Regions from separate parts of the Sphaerisporangium sp. NPDC088356 genome, predicted to be linked through region 1. Evidence: predicted binding sites of a transcription regulator. Region 1 holds the regulator's gene; the other holds the start of a gene.
What was found. Region 1 encodes HrcA, which represses chaperone genes, less so after heat shock. Its sites were predicted from a motif close to TTGGCACTCTCNNNNNGAGAGTGCCAA; they were not measured.
Positions count from the first base shown of each region.

Region 2: the regulator HrcA is predicted to act here: its motif matches at 6,506-6,532, upstream of AB0O34_RS21695 (DNA starvation/stationary phase protection protein).

Region 1 covers NZ_JBFBIK010000054.1:16,476-24,180, forward strand. Annotated here, with positions in the region: gene lepA (translation elongation factor 4) at 1-320, shown strand, start outside; gene hemW (radical SAM family heme chaperone HemW) at 383-1,600, shown strand; gene AB0O34_RS20735 (DUF4870 domain-containing protein) at 1,711-2,313, opposite strand; gene AB0O34_RS20740 (DUF3097 domain-containing protein) at 2,310-3,131, opposite strand; gene hrcA (heat-inducible transcriptional repressor HrcA) at 3,443-4,453, shown strand; gene dnaJ (molecular chaperone DnaJ) at 4,454-5,596, shown strand; gene AB0O34_RS20755 (16S rRNA (uracil(1498)-N(3))-methyltransferase) at 5,670-6,395, shown strand; gene AB0O34_RS20760 (hypothetical protein) at 6,514-7,239, opposite strand; gene AB0O34_RS20765 (SigE family RNA polymerase sigma factor) at 7,236-7,705, opposite strand, start outside.
Region 2 covers NZ_JBFBIK010000059.1:2,844-10,548, forward strand. Annotated here, with positions in the region: gene AB0O34_RS21675 (6-phosphofructokinase) at 1-276, opposite strand, end outside; gene AB0O34_RS21680 (lactonase family protein) at 428-1,432, opposite strand; gene AB0O34_RS21685 (helix-turn-helix domain-containing GNAT family N-acetyltransferase) at 1,608-2,519, shown strand; gene AB0O34_RS21690 (P-loop NTPase fold protein) at 2,701-5,907, shown strand; gene AB0O34_RS21695 (DNA starvation/stationary phase protection protein) at 5,963-6,430, opposite strand; gene AB0O34_RS21700 (MerR family transcriptional regulator) at 6,542-7,270, shown strand; gene AB0O34_RS21705 (VIT domain-containing protein) at 7,267-7,705, shown strand, end outside.

The sequences.
Region 1 (7,705 bases):
TCCACCGCGAGAAGGCCTACGCGTACGGCGTCGAGATGGCCAAGAAGCTCAAGGACCTCATTCCCCGGCAGCAGTTCGAGGTGCCGATCCAGGCCGCCATCGGCGCCCGGGTGATCGCCCGCGAGAACATCCGCGCCATCCGCAAGGACGTGCTCGCCAAGTGCTACGGCGGTGACATCAGCCGTAAGCGCAAGCTGCTGGAGAAGCAGAAGGAAGGCAAGAAGCGCATGAAGATGGTGGGCCGGGTCGAGGTGCCGCAGGAGGCCTTCGTCGCCGCGCTCTCCACGGAGGCCCCCGCCGGCGACAAGGCCAAGAAGTAGCCGCGTGGCCGCCTGAGGGCGGCCCGTCCGGGGCACGGGTCCCGGAGCGGCAGACTGGGAGCGTGCCTTCCGTACTTCTCGACGGCGATGCCGTTCCCGCGTCGGGTGAGCTGCCCGCGAGCGCCCACGAGGGCCTCGGCGCGCGGCCGTTCGGCTTCTACGTCCATGTGCCGTTCTGCGTGACCCGCTGCGGCTACTGCGACTTCAACACCTACACCGCCACCGAGCTGGGCCCTGGCGCGTCCCGCGCCGACTACGCCGGCACGGCGATCGAGGAGGTACGGCTGGCGCGCAGGGTGCTCGGGGATGTGGAGCTGCCGGTGGAGACCGTGTTCTTCGGCGGGGGCACGCCGACCCTGCTGCCCGCCGGCGACCTGGTGCGGATCCTGCGGGCCGTGGACGAGGAGTTCGGGCTGGCGGCGGGCGCCGAGGTCACCACCGAGGCCAACCCCGAGTCGGTCGATCCCGCCTACCTCGAAGGGCTGCGGGCCGGCGGGTTCAACCGCGTCAGCTTCGGCATGCAGAGCGCGAAGGAGCACGTGCTGGCCGTCCTCGACCGGCGGCACACCTCCGGCCGTCCGGCGCAGGCCGTACGAGAGGCCCACGACGCGGGCTTCGAGCACGTCAACCTGGACCTGATCTACAGCACGCCGGGGGAGAGCGACGACGACTGGCGGGCCTCGCTGGCGGCGGCGATCGAGGCGGGTCCCGACCACGTCTCGGCCTACTCGCTGATCGTCGAGGAGGGCACCCGGCTGGCCGCGCGGATCCGCAGGGGCGAGCTGCCCATGCCCGACGACGACGTGGCCGCCGACCGGTACGTCATCGCCGACACGATGCTGTCGGAGGCCGGGTTCTCCTGGTACGAGGTGTCCAACTGGGCCACCTCAAAGGAGGCCCGGTGCCGCCACAACCTGCTCTACTGGACCGGCGGCGACTGGTGGGGCGTCGGCCCGGGCGCGCACGGCCACGTGGGCGGCACCCGCTGGTGGAACGTCAAGCATCCGGCGGCCTACGCGTCGCGCCTTGCCACCCGCTCCTCGCCCGCCCACGCGCGCGAGGTGGTCTCCGAGAGCGACCGGCACGTGGAGCGGCTGATGCTGGAGCTGCGGCTCGACTCGGGGTTCCCGCTCGCCGAGATCGGCGTGGACGCCCGTACGGCCGTAGCCCGGGCCCTCGGAGACGGGCTGCTGGAGCCGGAGCCCTTCAGAAGGGGCCTCGCCGTGCTGACGCTGAAGGGACGGTTGCTGGCGGACGCCCTGGTGCGTGACCTGACCTGATCCACGGGCCACCTGCCCCAGCGCCCAGGGCTCAGGGCGACCTGGCCTCACGTGGCCCCGCGCCGACGTGGCCCGCCGGGATCCCGGCGGGCGTGCGGCTCTCAGCCGCTTCAGCTGACGAAGCGGATGTTCATCGGGTAGCGGTAGTTCTCCCCACGGTTCGCCGCCACGGCCGCCATGATCATGAAGATCAGCGAGCCGACCCACACCACCAGCATCAGCAGGATGCCGATGATGAAGAAGGCCAGTACGAAGCACACCGCGTAGGCGATGAACAGCGTGAGCTGGAAGTTGAGCGCCTCGGCCGACTGGTCGCGGACGTAGGGGGACTCGTCTTTCTTGACCAGATACAAGATCAGCGGGCCCATGAACGAGGTGAGCAGGCCGAGCAGGTGGGCCAGCATCGACAGCGTCGTGTCGTCGGTCCCCGGGCGCGGCCCATACCGGCCCGGCACATGCGGCTGCGCCCCATAGGGCACCTGCCCGTACCCCGTCTGCCCGTACCCGGGTTGCCCGTACCCGGGTTGCCCATGACCGGGCTGCCCGTAAGCGGATTGCCCGTACCCTGGCTGCCCGTACCCAGACGACTCGTACGGCGGCTGCCCCTGGCCGGGTTGCCCGTACTCCGGCTGCCCGTAGCCGGGCCGGCCGTGCTCGGGGTCCCGGTCGCTGGGTAAGTCGTCGGGGAGGCGGTCCTGCGGGGTCTCGCTCATGCTTGCTCCTCGGTGGTCACGAAGTCGATCAGTTCCTCGACGCGGCCGAGAAGCTCCGGCTCCAGGTCGGTGAACGTGTGGACGGAGCCGAGGATGCGCCGCCAGGCGTCCGCAGGCTCCAGCCGCCAGCCGAGGGCGTCGATCACGCCCTCCTTCCACGGCACCCCGCGCGGGACCGCCGGCCAGGCCGGGATGCCCACGGCGGAGGGCTTGACCGCCTGCCAGATGTCCACGAACGGGTGCCCGACGACGAGCACCCCCGGCGAGGACACCTGGGCAGCGATACGGCTCTCCTTCGACCCGGGCACCAGGTGGTCGACCAGTACCCCGAGGCGCCGCCCCGGACCGGGCCCGAACTCCTCCACGATCGCCGGGAGGTCGTCGACGCCTTCGAGGTACTCGACGACGACACCCTCCACGCGCAGGTCGTGGCCCCAGATCTTCTCCACCAGGGACGCGTCGTGCACGCCCTCGACGTAGATGCGGCTCTCCCGCGCGACGCGCGCCCGCAGCCCGCCCACGGCGATCGAGCCGGACGCGCTGCGCGCCGGGCCCTTGGCCGTGGCCGGAGCCGGGCGCACGAGCGTCACCGGCTTGCCGTCGAGGAGGAACGCGGCGGGCGCGAGCGGGAACACCCGTCGCCGCCCGAACCGGTCCTCCAGCGTGACGGCCTCCTTGTCACAGGCCACCACCGCCCCGCAGAAGCCGCCTTCCGCGTCCTCCACCACGAGGTCGGGCTCGGCGGCGACCTGCGGGATCTTCCCGCGTAGCGGCCTCCGCCAGTCTCCGGCCAGAACGTCCCGTCCGTAGTCCCGCATAACTGGGCACGCTAGCAAAGATCACGCTCCGGGCGGCGGGCCTGCCAGGGAAGCATGCTCGCCAGGGGAGTTGGGACGCGGGAGCCTGGTGGTCGCGTCGTTCAGCCGAGGGGCGTTCTCACTCATGAAGCCCGAGTCTGGGCGGGCCGACTTGCCGCCCGATAGCAAGCGACTTGTCGCTGACCGGGTGAGGTCCTGAGGATGGGTTATCGCACCCTGTCGGCCGGAGCCGTACACTTGGCACTCGGGAACACAGAGTGCCAGACCAGCCGTTTATGCAGGCACGAACGCAGGGCAGGGAGGTGAGCACGTTGCTCGATGAGCGTAAGCTCGCAGTTCTGCGCGCCGTTGTCGAGGACTACGTGTCCACCAACGAGCCGGTCGGGTCGAAAGCGCTCGCGGAGCGGCACAATTTGGGCGTCTCTCCGGCCACCGTGCGCAACGACATGGCCGTGCTCGAGGAGCAGGGTTACATCACGCAGCCCCACACCAGCGCGGGCCGCGTGCCCACCGACAAGGGTTACCGGTTGTTCGTCGACCGGCTGTCCCAGATCAAGCCGCTGTCCGGCGCCGAGCGCCGGGCGATCGAGACCTTCCTCGCGGGCGCCGTCGACCTCGACGACGTCGTCACCCGCACGGTGCGGCTGCTCGCGCAGTTGACTCGGCAGGTCGCCGTGGTGCAGTATCCATCGCTGATCCGTTCCACGGTCCGGCACGTCGAGCTCGTGCCGCTGGCCGAGCGGCGGATCATGCTGGTGCTGATCACCAACACCGGGCGGGTCGAGCAGCGAGTCGTCGACCTTCCCGATGTGGTGGAGGACGACCGGATCGCGCATCTGCGGGCGGTGCTCAACGCCTGCCTCGACGGATGCCGCCTCAACCGGGTGCCCGAGACGGTGGCCGATCTGCACGACCGGCTTCCCGAGGAGGACCGGCCGGTGGCGACCACGATCCTGTCCGTTCTCCTGGAGACCCTGGTCGACCGGCATGACGAGAAGATCGTCTTCGCCGGGGCCGCCAACCTCGCCGGCGACTTCAGCGTCGGCCTGCGCGAGGTCCTGGAGGCGCTGGAGGAGCAGGTCGTGCTCATGCGGCTGCTCGGCGAGGCGAGCGACTCGGCCGCGCTCACCGTGCGGATCGGCTCGGAGAATCCTTACTCCGGGCTACACGGCACCTCGATCGTCGCCGCCGGATACGGTTCGGGCGACAATGAACTGGCTCGGCTCGGAGTGCTGGGCCCGACGCGAATGGACTACCCGGTGACTATGGGAGCGGTGCGCGCAGTGGCACGCTATGTCGGCCAGATCCTGGCGGGGTCCTAGGTGGCCCGCGACTATTACGGCATCCTCGGGGTCCGCCGTGACGCCGGCCAGGATGAGATCAAGAAGGCGTATCGCCGCCTCGCGCGCGAGCTTCATCCCGACATCAACCCCGATCCCGAGACGCAGGAGCGCTTCAAGGAGATCAACCAGGCGTACGAGGTCCTGTCGGACCCGAACAAGCGCCAGATGTTCGATCTCGGAGCCGATCCCTTCGGCGGCGGTGGCGGCGGGCCGGGAGCCGGCGCGGCCGGTTTCGGCGCGGGCTTCCCGTTCAGCGACATCATGGACGCCTTCTTCGGCGGCGGCGGCGGGTCTCGCGGGCCCCGGTCCCGGGCGAGGCGCGGGCGCAACGCGACGATCCGCGTAGAGCTCGACCTGGCGGAGTCCGCGTTCGGCACCACGCGCGAGCTGGTGGTCGACACCGCCGTGCTCTGCGAGGTCTGCCAGGGGTCGGGCGCCGCGTCCGGCACCCACCCCGACACCTGCGACATGTGCCATGGCCGCGGCGAGATCTCCCAGGTCACCCGGTCGTTCCTCGGCCAGGTCATGACCGCCCGCCCCTGTCCGCAGTGCGGCGGGTTCGGCTCGATCATCCAGCATCCCTGCCAGGAGTGCTCCGGCGACGGGCGGGTTCGCACCCGCCGCACGATCAAGGTGCGCATCCCGGCCGGCGTCGAGGACGGCACCCACATCCAGCTCGCCGGAGAGGGCGAGGTCGGCCCCGGCGGCGGCCCGCCCGGAGACCTGTTCCTGGAGATCGTCGAGCGGCCTCACGAGATCTTCGAGCGACGTGGCGACGACCTGCACTGCACGGTGCAGATCCCGATGACGGCGGCGGCGCTCGGCACGATCCTGACCGTGGAGACGCTCGACGGCGCCGAGGAGATCGACGTGCGGCCGGGCACCCAGGCCGGTCACGTCCTCCCGCTGTACGGGCGCGGCATCCAGCGGCTCAACGAGACCGGCCGCGGCGACCTGCTGATCCACGTGAACGTGGAGACGCCCACGCGCCTCGACCCGGCCCAGGAGGAGCTCCTCAAGGAGCTGTCCAAGCTGCGCGGAGAGGAGCGCCCGCCCGGCAAGTTCGCCCCCGGGCAGCAGGGCTTCTTCTCCCGCCTCAGGGACGCCTTCAACGGTCGCTGACCCCAGGGGGACGCTTCACCGGCATGGGCCCCGTGGTTCGCGGAGTTCGCGCGCGCGTGGCTAAGGTTTGCGGGTGAGCGTCCCCGTCTTCCTCGCCGACGACCTGTCCGGTCAGGAGATCGTCCTTTCCGGCCCCGAGGGGCGGCACGCCGCCACCGTGCGAAGGTTGCGCGCCGGCGAGCGCGTCGACCTGACCGACGGCAAGGGCGCGGTCGCCGAGTGCGTCGTGAGAGACGTCGGCAGGGACTCGCTCCGGTTGGAGGTGCTCGGCCGCCACATGGTGCCCGCGCCGGCCCCGCGCCTGGTGGTCGTCCAGGGCCTGCCCAAGGGCGACAGGGGCGAGCTTGCGGTCGAGATGATGACCGAGGCCGGGGTCGACGTCATCGTCCCCTGGGCCGCCGCCCGGTGCGTCACCCAGTGGAAGGGCGAACGCGCGGGCAAGGCGCTGGCCCGCTGGCGCTCCACCGCGAGGGAGGCCGGCAAGCAGGCCCGGCGGTTCCACCTGCCGGAGGTCACGGAGCAGGCCACGACGGCCGAGGTGGCGGCTCTGCTGCGGGGCGCGGCGGTCGCGGCCGTGCTCCACGAGGAGGCCGCCGAGCCGCTGTCCCACCTTGAGCTTCCGGCGGCCGGCGACATCGTGACGGTGGTCGGCCCCGAAGGCGGGATCACCGGCGAGGAGGTCGAGCGGTTCAGGGAGGCGGGCGCCACGACGGCCCTGCTGGGCCCCACCGTGCTGCGCACCTCCACGGCCGGTGTGGCCGCCGCCGCGGTTCTGCTCACCCGCTCCGGCCGCTGGTGACCCGGCTTCCTGTCCGGTGACCTGATTTCGTGCGGCTCGGCCCTGTCCGGAACCGCCCGGCTCGTTGGTGACACGCCGAAAGGCCGGACTCCTTGGAGTCCGGCCTTTCGGAGAGCGCCTAGTTCTGGGGCGCCGCCGACTCGGTGTCCGTCGTCATCTGCGGAGTCATCGTGGGCGGCGGCGGATCCGTGGGCGTGGGAGAGCACGTCTGGCAAGGGTCCGGGGTCGGGTCCGCCGTCGGCTTCGTGGTCGGCTTGGCGGTCGGCTTGGCGGTCGGCTTGGCGGTGGTCTTCGTCGGCGTGGGGGTGGGGGGCCTCGAACTGGGGGGCGCCGGCTTGGTGGTCCCCTCCGGCTGGGAGTCGCCCGTGCCCGAGGGGCAGGGCCGCTCCGGCTCCGGCTCGTCCACCGTCGTCGGCACCGGGACGGCGCAGTCGTTGCCCGGAGAGCTCGTCGGGGCCGGCGTCGGCGTCATGAGCGGCGTCGTGGTGCCGCTGGGGCTTTGCGCGGCGCGCTGGGTGCCGCCGGCCGAGGGCTGGACGCCGGTCCAGGGCCTGCGCGTGCTCGACTCGTCAGGCGGCGAGGTGTCGTACTGCACCTGGGTGATGCGCTGGTCCGTGCTGATGTGCTCGCGAAGTGGTGGCACGATCATCACGACCGTGGCGGCCACCAGGACGGCACCGCACGCCGACGCGGCGGCTCGCCACCAAAAGACACCCCGCAGGCCCCGCTGGTCGATGCGGGTGCGGATGATCTGCAGTCCTTCTGCGGAGGGCACGACAGAATCCGCCTCCGCGCGCAAGACACGGCTGAGGACCTCGCCGTACTCGTCGGGGGACTCGGTCATGACAATTGCTCCAGTACGGTGCGTAAGGCGGCCATGCCGCGGGCTGTGTGGCTCTTCACCGCACCCTTGCTGATGCCCATGGCGCTGGCGATCTCCGCCTCCGAGAGGTCGCCGTAGTACCGCAGCACCAACGCCTCGCGCTGCCTGGTGGGGAGCCCGCGGAGCGCCTCGATCACGGCGGACCGCTCAAGCTCTCCTATGGCTCCGTTCTCCGCGCTCGGCGCGTCGGGGAGGCCCTTGGGGGCGTACTTCTCCACGACGGCACGATGACGGAGCACTGAGCGCGATCGGTTCACGACCGACTGGCGCAGGTAGGCGAGTGCCTTGTCGGTGTCGCGCAGACGGCGCCACGCCCCATGGAGGGCGACGAACGCGTCCTGCACGACTTCCTCCGCGGTGGCGGTATCGCGCACCAACAGCATGGCGAGACGCACGAGCGACCGATAGTGGGCGCTGTAAAGCGCCG
Region 2 (7,705 bases), on a different contig from region 1:
GCCCTCGGCGAGGTTCTTCTTGATGCGGTCGACGCCGCCCTCGATCTTGATGGGGTTCGTGCGCGAGGACCCGAGGATCGTGCCGCCGCGCGGGAGGATGCCCCGCACGGTCTGGACCTCAAGCGGCATCGTCTCGCCCTCGAGGGGGCCGCGCCAGCCGTCGCGGAACCCAACGAACTCGTGGCCGTAGACGCCGATGCCCTTGCGGACGACGGCACGGATGACGGCGTTGAGCCCGGGGCAGTCGCCGCCCCCTGTAAGCACTCCGATACGCATGGCGGGTTCCTCCCGATGGGGTACACAGTCAGACTATGTCGAGCTCCGCGGCCGCCAGGATGCTTCCGGGGCATCCCCGGCGCGGCCGCCAACGCAGAGCATTGTGCCCCAGCGGCCAACATTGGTCTAGACCAAGTGGTGAGAGCGGGGTCTACACCGCCACGGCCAGCACGCACGAGGGGCTGCCGACCTTGAACGTCTCCCCCGTGGGAGCCGGGACGCCGTCGTTGATCTGGAGCGTCGCGACGGCGTCGGAGCGCTCGTTGGCGACGTACATGTGGTCGCCCGCGATGGCGAAGTGCCGGGGCCACAGCCCTCCCGAGCCGACCTCGGCGACCCGCGAGGGCGTGGCGTCCTCCACCCCGAAGACGGCGATGGTGTCGGGGCCGCGGTTGGCGGCGTAGAGATGGCGGCCGTCGGCGGACAGCTCGATGTGGGAGACGTGGTTAGGGCCCTCGGCCTCGCTCGCGGGCAGGCGGCCGACCTCGTGCCACTCGGCGTCGTAGATCCTGATCATGCCGTCGAGCTCGCCCGCGACGAACCAGCGGCCCTCGTGGTGGACCATGTGGCGCGGGCCGCTGCCGGGCGCCAGCCGCGCCGGGCCCTCGGGGTGCAGGTCGGGCTCGCTGCCGACAAGGTAGCGGCGGACCTCGTCGGTGCCGAGGTCGGTGACGTGGAGCGCCCGTCCGGGGCCGAAGACGGCCTGGTGCGCGTGCGGCTCGGCCTGCCTGGACGGATCGGGCCCGTGGCCCTGGTGGGGGAAGAGCCTCGGACGGCCGTCGAACAGACCCGAGCTGCCGAGCCGGTACATCGCGAGCGTGCCGTCGCCGTAGTTGGCGACCGCGAGCCAGGTGCCGCTGGGGTCGACGGCCAGGTGGCAGGGGTAGGACCCACCGCTCGCGCCGTCGGCGAGCAGGCCGGGGCCGTCCGGGTCGGCGGAGTAGGCGGCCACGCCGCCCTCCTCGCGCTCCAGCACCGCGTACAGCACGGGCAGCCGGGGATGCAGGGCGAGGAACGACGGGCCCGGCGCGGGGGTCTCGGCCAGCGCCTTGAGCACGCCGCCCTCCTCCCTGCGGACCACGGTCAGCCCGGCACCCGACCCGCCGGTCTCAGGTGTGTATCCGCCGATGTAGAGCACGTCGTACCCCGAAGTCATGTGATCGACAATAGCGCCATGGACCGGCTTCGATCTTGACGGGGGCGCGCCGCGGCCCTCGTCACGGTCCTGATTTTGGGCGCGGGAGCCAAGGGGCACAACCCCGCGTCGCGGTCTGGATCTTCGGGCGCGTACATGCTTGACTGAGGCAACGAATCAGTTGATCGGAGCAATGATGGACGAGCTCGTCACCGGGATCCGCGCCTTCAACCGCTTCTACACCCGCGTCATCGGCGTGCTCGGGGCCGGGATGCACGACACCTCGTACTCCCTCACGGAGGCCAGGGTCCTGTTCGAGCTGCACGGGCGCGAGGAGATGGAGACCGGCGAGCTGCGGCGGCTCCTCGGCCTGGACGGCGGCTACCTCAGCCGGATGCTCGCCCGCTTCGAGGCCGACGGGCTGGTCACGCGGGAACGCTCGGCGGCGGACGCCCGCCGCCAGGTCGTCCGGCTGAGCGAGGCGGGCCAGGTCGCCTACGGGACGCTCGACGAGGCCTCGGCCGCCGCGGTGCGGGAAATGATCTCACCGCTGGGCGAGGAGGACCGGCGCCGCCTGATCTCCGCCATGACCACCGTCGAGGAGATCCTCGGCGAGGCCCCCAAACCGGAGCCGTACGTCATCCGCCCGCCGCGCGCGGGCGACCTCGGCTGGGTGGTGCACCGGCACGGGGTGCTGTACGCCGAGGAGTACGGCTGGGACGAGACCTTCGAGGCCATGACCGCCCGCATCGTCGCCGACTACGTCCGAGACCACGACCCGAAGCGCGAGGCGGGCTGGATCGCCGAGGTCGGCGGCGAGCCCGCCGGCTCGGTCTTCTGCGTCAGGAAGGACGACCGCACGGCCCAGCTCCGGCTGCTCCTGGTCGAGCCGTCCACGCGGGGCATGGGAGTGGGCGGCCGGCTCGTCGAGGAGTGCCTCGCGTTCGCCAGGAGGGCCGGGTACCAGCGCGTCATCCTGATCACGGTCGACGTGCTGGCCGCCGCGCGGCGCATCTACGAGCGGGCGGGCTTCCGGCTCGGCGAGCAGCACACCGAACGCGACTGGGGCACCGAGATCACGATGCAGACCTGGTCCCGCGACCTCTGAGCACCAGGGCGGGAAAGGCAGGGCAAAGCGCCGGTCTCGCCCGTTCACGGCGCGCCCGGGACCGGCCCGGCGTCTGCGAGCATCGAGCGAGCCCCTTACCAGCACGGCATCGGAAAGGCGTCAGCACGGCCCGGCGGTCAAGGGGCGCAGAGCCCGCCGCCCCGGCCATGGGAGCCCGCCGATGACCTCGATGATCGTTTCCGCGCCGCCCGCTCCGGCGATCAGGACGCGCAAGGCCCTGGTCTTCCTGGACCGCGAGAGCGGGCCGGGGGGCGGGGCCGACCGCAGGCTGGTCCACGCCCTCACCGCCCAGGGGTACGCGGTCGAGACCGCCGACGGCGACGCGGGCGACCACCGGCGCGTCGGCGCGTTCCTGGACGCCGTCGAGCCCGGCGACCTGCTGCTCGTCCGCTGGTCCACCGAGTCTGGCTGGGGGCGGCGCGAGTTCGGCGCGCTGATGGGCGAGTTCGCCCGCCGGGTCGAGCGGTCGGACGGCGCGGCGCTGCTGCTGGTGGTCGACTTCGGATGGCTCATCACGGCGAACCCCGACCAGCCCCACGAGACCGTGGGCCGCCTGCGGATCAGGGGCGAGCCCGTGGCCGCCGCCGCCGCGCTCACCACCAGCGCGACCATGCCGGGGGAACGGCCCGGCCGGACGGTCTCCCTCACCGGAATCCTGGCCGACGGCATCCTGTCGGGCGAGGCGGACCTCGACCGCGACGGCACCGTCTCGGTCGGCGACCTCTACCGGTACGCGGAGGAGCGGTGCGCGGACCTCGGCGCCGACCGGCGGCCCTACCTGCTCACCTACGGGGAGGGCGAGCTGATCGGCGTCGCGTCCACGCGGGAGTCCGTACACGATCTCGGCGCCGCGTTCGGCGCCGCGCTCGCCCGCCTCGCCGTCGCGGGCGACGCCGTGCCCCCCGTCTCGGCCGCCGAGCTGGTGAGCAGGATCTACGAGGTCCACCTGGGCGAGGACGCCAGGCGGCTGCTGCGCCGGGCGACCCTGCTGGCCGAGGACGAGCCGCTCACGCCCGAGGTCGCCGAGCTGCTCACCGAGGACACCCCCTCGGGCGAGGCGGTGCGCGATCTCGCGGCGTGGGGTCTGCTCGGGAAGGGCAGGCCGTTCGCCGACCCCGCGATCCGCCGTGCCCTCGCCGGCCGGCTGGACCCCAAGGAGCTGTCGCGGGTCTCCGGCCTGCTGCGCCGGTGGCGCGCCACCCGCCGCACCGTGCAGCCCCGCACCCGGCTGACCGGCGACCGGTGGACCATTCACGACCGGCTCGGCCACCGGGTCCACGCCGAGGCCGTCGCGGCGTTCGTCCGCCATCCCGACACCCGGCCCCCGCTGACCATCGGCATCAAGGGGCCCTGGGGGGCGGGCAAGACCTCGCTGATGCGCATGGTGCAGGACCTGCTGGACCCCGGCGCCGCCGAGGACCGGCCCGCCGACATCCACCTCAACCGGCTGCGCGGGACGCCGGAGGAGGTGACCAACGCGGAGGTCCTCGCGCGTTCCAAGGTCCCCGAGCACGGCTGCGCGGAGTACGCGGTGCCCGGCGAGCTGCCGCTGCGGCACGCGGACTGGCGGCCGACCGTCTGGTTCAACCCGTGGATGTACCAGAGCGGCGAGCAGGTCTGGGCGGGGCTGGCCCACGAGATCATCACCCAGGTCACCGGCCGCCTGCCCCGGAGCGAGCGCGAGCGCTTCTGGCTGACGCTCAACCTGTCGCGGATCGACAGGGAGGCGGTGCGCGGGCGGGCCTACCGGCTGGCCGCCACGCGCCTGCTGCCGGTGGCCCTGGCGTTCTGCGCCACCCTGCTGTTCTGCGCCGCCGCGCTGGCCGCCGGGGCCCTGATGCCCGCGCTGGGCTCCTTCCTGCGCGGCACGGCGGCGGCGGTCGGGTCAGGTGGCTCGCTGATCCTGCTGGCCGCGACGGCCGTACGGCTGGCGCGGTTCCTCGGCGAGTCGGCGGACACCGCGTTCCGTGAGCTGGTCCGCCAGCCGGACCTGCTCGGCGTGTCACCCGAGCTGGTCAAGGAGCTGACGCCCGACCCCGGCTACCGGTCCAGGACCGGCTTCCTGCACCTGGTGCAGACCGACATGCGCAGCGTGCTCGGCATGGTGGCCACCGAGAAGCGTCCCCTGGTGGTGTTCGTGGACGACCTCGACAGGTGCTCGCCCGGTACGGTCGCACAGGTCATCGAGGCCGTGAACCTGTTCCTCGCCGGGGAGTTCCCCAACTGCGTGTTCGTGCTGGCCATGGAGCCCGAGGTGGTGGCGGCGCACGTCGAGGTGGCCTACCGCGACCTCGCCCGCACGCTGCCCTCGGCCATGGAGGAGCGCTCGGGCCTCGGGTGGCGGTTCCTGGAGAAGATCGTGCAGCTCCCGCTCAGCGTGCCCTTACTGGACGACGGCGAGCGCGTGCCCGCCTTCCTCCGCACCCTGCTCGACGTTCCGGCGGCGCCGTACGGCGGGGGGCCGGGCGCGCGGGACGGCGGCGAGGGCCGTGGAGGGCCCGCGCCGTCCCCGCAGCCCGATCCGGAGCTGGTCGACCGGCTCGAGGCGGCCATCAGGGCGCAGGGCCCGACCGCGGACGACCTCGACGCGGTCGCGCGCAGGGTCCAGGAGACGGTGGGCACCCCGTGCGGCCGGGCGCCGGAGAACGGCCGGACGCGCGCTCCTCGCCGTCCCCGGGCACCCGGCGGCGAGCGCGAGCACCTCGCCGATCACCGGGCGGCCAGGGGCGAGCGGGAGCGCTTCGCCGACCGCAGGACGTTCCGGACCCCGCCCGTGGCCGCCTCACCCGCGCCACCGGGGTGGGCGGGCTTCGACGACGCCATCGGCGGGCTGTCGGCCGCCGCGCGGCTCGCCGCCGACCGCGTCTACGACGAGCTCTACAGCGACCAGAACGCGTACGCCGCCATCGAGCGGGCCCTTCCCGCGCTCACGCTGAGCAATCCCCGCGAGCTCAAGAGGTATGTCAACGTGTTCCGGTTCTACTCGTTCGTCACCTACCGGCGGGCCCTGGCCGGCGCGGCGCGGGCGAGCGACGAGGAGGTGGCGAAGCTCGCGGTGCTGACGATCCGCTGGCCGCACCTGCTCTCCCTGCTGGCACGGGACGCGGACAGCGTGGTACACGCGTGGCCGGAGACCTCCTCAGAGCCGGGCGGGCCACGCCGTGCCGGTCAGGGTGCCGGTGCCGGTCAGACGGTGCTCGAAAGGCTGGAGCGCGCGGCGGCCCGCGCGGAAGACGACTGGGCGGCCTGTCTCATCGAGGCCGGGCTGCTGAGAAACACAAGGGCCGGGACGGCCCGCTGGGACGCTCTGCGCGCCCTGCTGTCCGCCCGGCCCTCGATCGCCCACCTCGCACGCGATCTGCTCTGACGTGCTCCTCCGGTGCCGGAGCTCACGGCTCCGGCCCTTGGCCGCCGCCGGCCGCTCAGCGCTGCGCCTGGATCATCCAGTGCTGCTTCTCCAGGTCCTGGGTGATCTCGATGAGGAGATCCTGCGTGACCGGATCGGCCTCCTCCGTGGTGTTCACGCGCTCGCGCATGCGCGAGATCATCGCCCCGAGGATGTCGGTGAAGGCCGCGACCACCTTCCCGTCCTCGATGTAGCCCGCGTCGAGCGCGTGTATCTGGGTATCGCGCGCGATGGTCGCCGCGCGCCCGTCCGGGTTGATCCCGAGAGCCACCGCGCGCTCCGCCGCGTCGTCGGCGCGGTTGCGCGCGATGCTGACGATCTCGTCCAGCTGCAGGTGCAGCGACCGGAAGTTGCGCCCGATCAGGTTCCAGTGGGCCTGCTTGCCCACCAGCGAAAGGTCGAGCAGATCGATGAGGGCACCCTGAAGGGCCTCACCGGTGATCTTCTGATTGTCGCCCGACAGAGGGCTGGTGATCTGGGCCATGAAGTTTCTCCCCCTCAAGAGTCGTCTATGGCGTCTTACGTAGAACGCCGTATCCGGTCTGAGTCGTCCTAAACGTTGACACTGTCATGATTGCAGTGTCAGTATCGAGGTATGAGTGACACCTGGACCATCGGCGAGCTGGCGGAGCGGGCGGCGACCACGCTGCGCCCCACGCCGCAGCGGCCCAACGGCCGGGTTCGCGACGTGCCCAACGAGCGGCTCATCCGCTGGTACACGACGATCGGCCTGGTCGACCCGCCGCTGACCCGCCGGGGCAGGGTCGCGCTGTACGGCAGGCGCCACCTCCTCCAGCTGATCGCGGTCAAGCGCCGGCAGGCCGACGGGCGTTCCATCGCCGAGATCCAGGCCGAGCTGGCGGGTGCGACCGACACCACCCTCGAAGCCATCGCGAGCATTCCCACCGCCGCCGGGCCCGCGCCCGGCGGCGCGGACGCCGAGGGCTCCCCCCATCCCCCGGCGGGGTTCGACGGAAACCCCGGGCCTCCGGCCGCCCGCCCCCGCTTCTGGGCGCGACCCGCCGCCGAGGCGGTGCCGGCCCTCGCCGACGGCGCCGTGCCGGTGAGCCTGCCCGATGCCCCCGGCGGCGGCCCCCCTCCCGGCCCGCGTCCGGCCGGGCTCGTGCACGGCGTACGGCTCGCGCCGGGGGTCACGCTGCTGCTCGACGGGCCGGCGCCCTCCCCCGGCGACGTCGCCGCGCTCCAGGAGGCCGCCGCGCCCCTGCTCACCGTGCTGCGCGACCGCGGCCTGTCCGGCTCCGCCGTCATCCACCCCATCCACCACGACCTCGACCGATCCCCGTCCGAAGGGATGCAAACATGACTGTTCAGATCACCGCGTTGAAGCCCGGTGAGTACTCCCCGCTGCCCGACGCGGGGCTGGGCGCGCTGCGGACCGGCAAGGGGAACCTCCCGCTGGAGAGTGTCGAGGTGGACGCGCGGATCACCGCCCTCACCTGTGGCGTGGAGGTCGCCCAGGGATTTCACAACCCGTATGACGTCCCGCTGGAGGCGACGTACGTCTTCCCGCTTCCCGACCGGGCGGCGGTGACCGCCTTCCGCATGGAGGCGGACGGCCGGGTGGTCGAGGGCGTGCTGAAGGAGCGCGGCCAGGCCAGGCAGGACTACGACCAGGCCATCTCCGAGGGACGGCGGGCCGCCATCGCCGAGGAGGAGCGCCCGGACGTCTTCACCATGCGGGTCGGCAACATCGTCCCCGGCGAGCGGGTGACGGTGCGGCTGACGCTCAGCCAGCCTC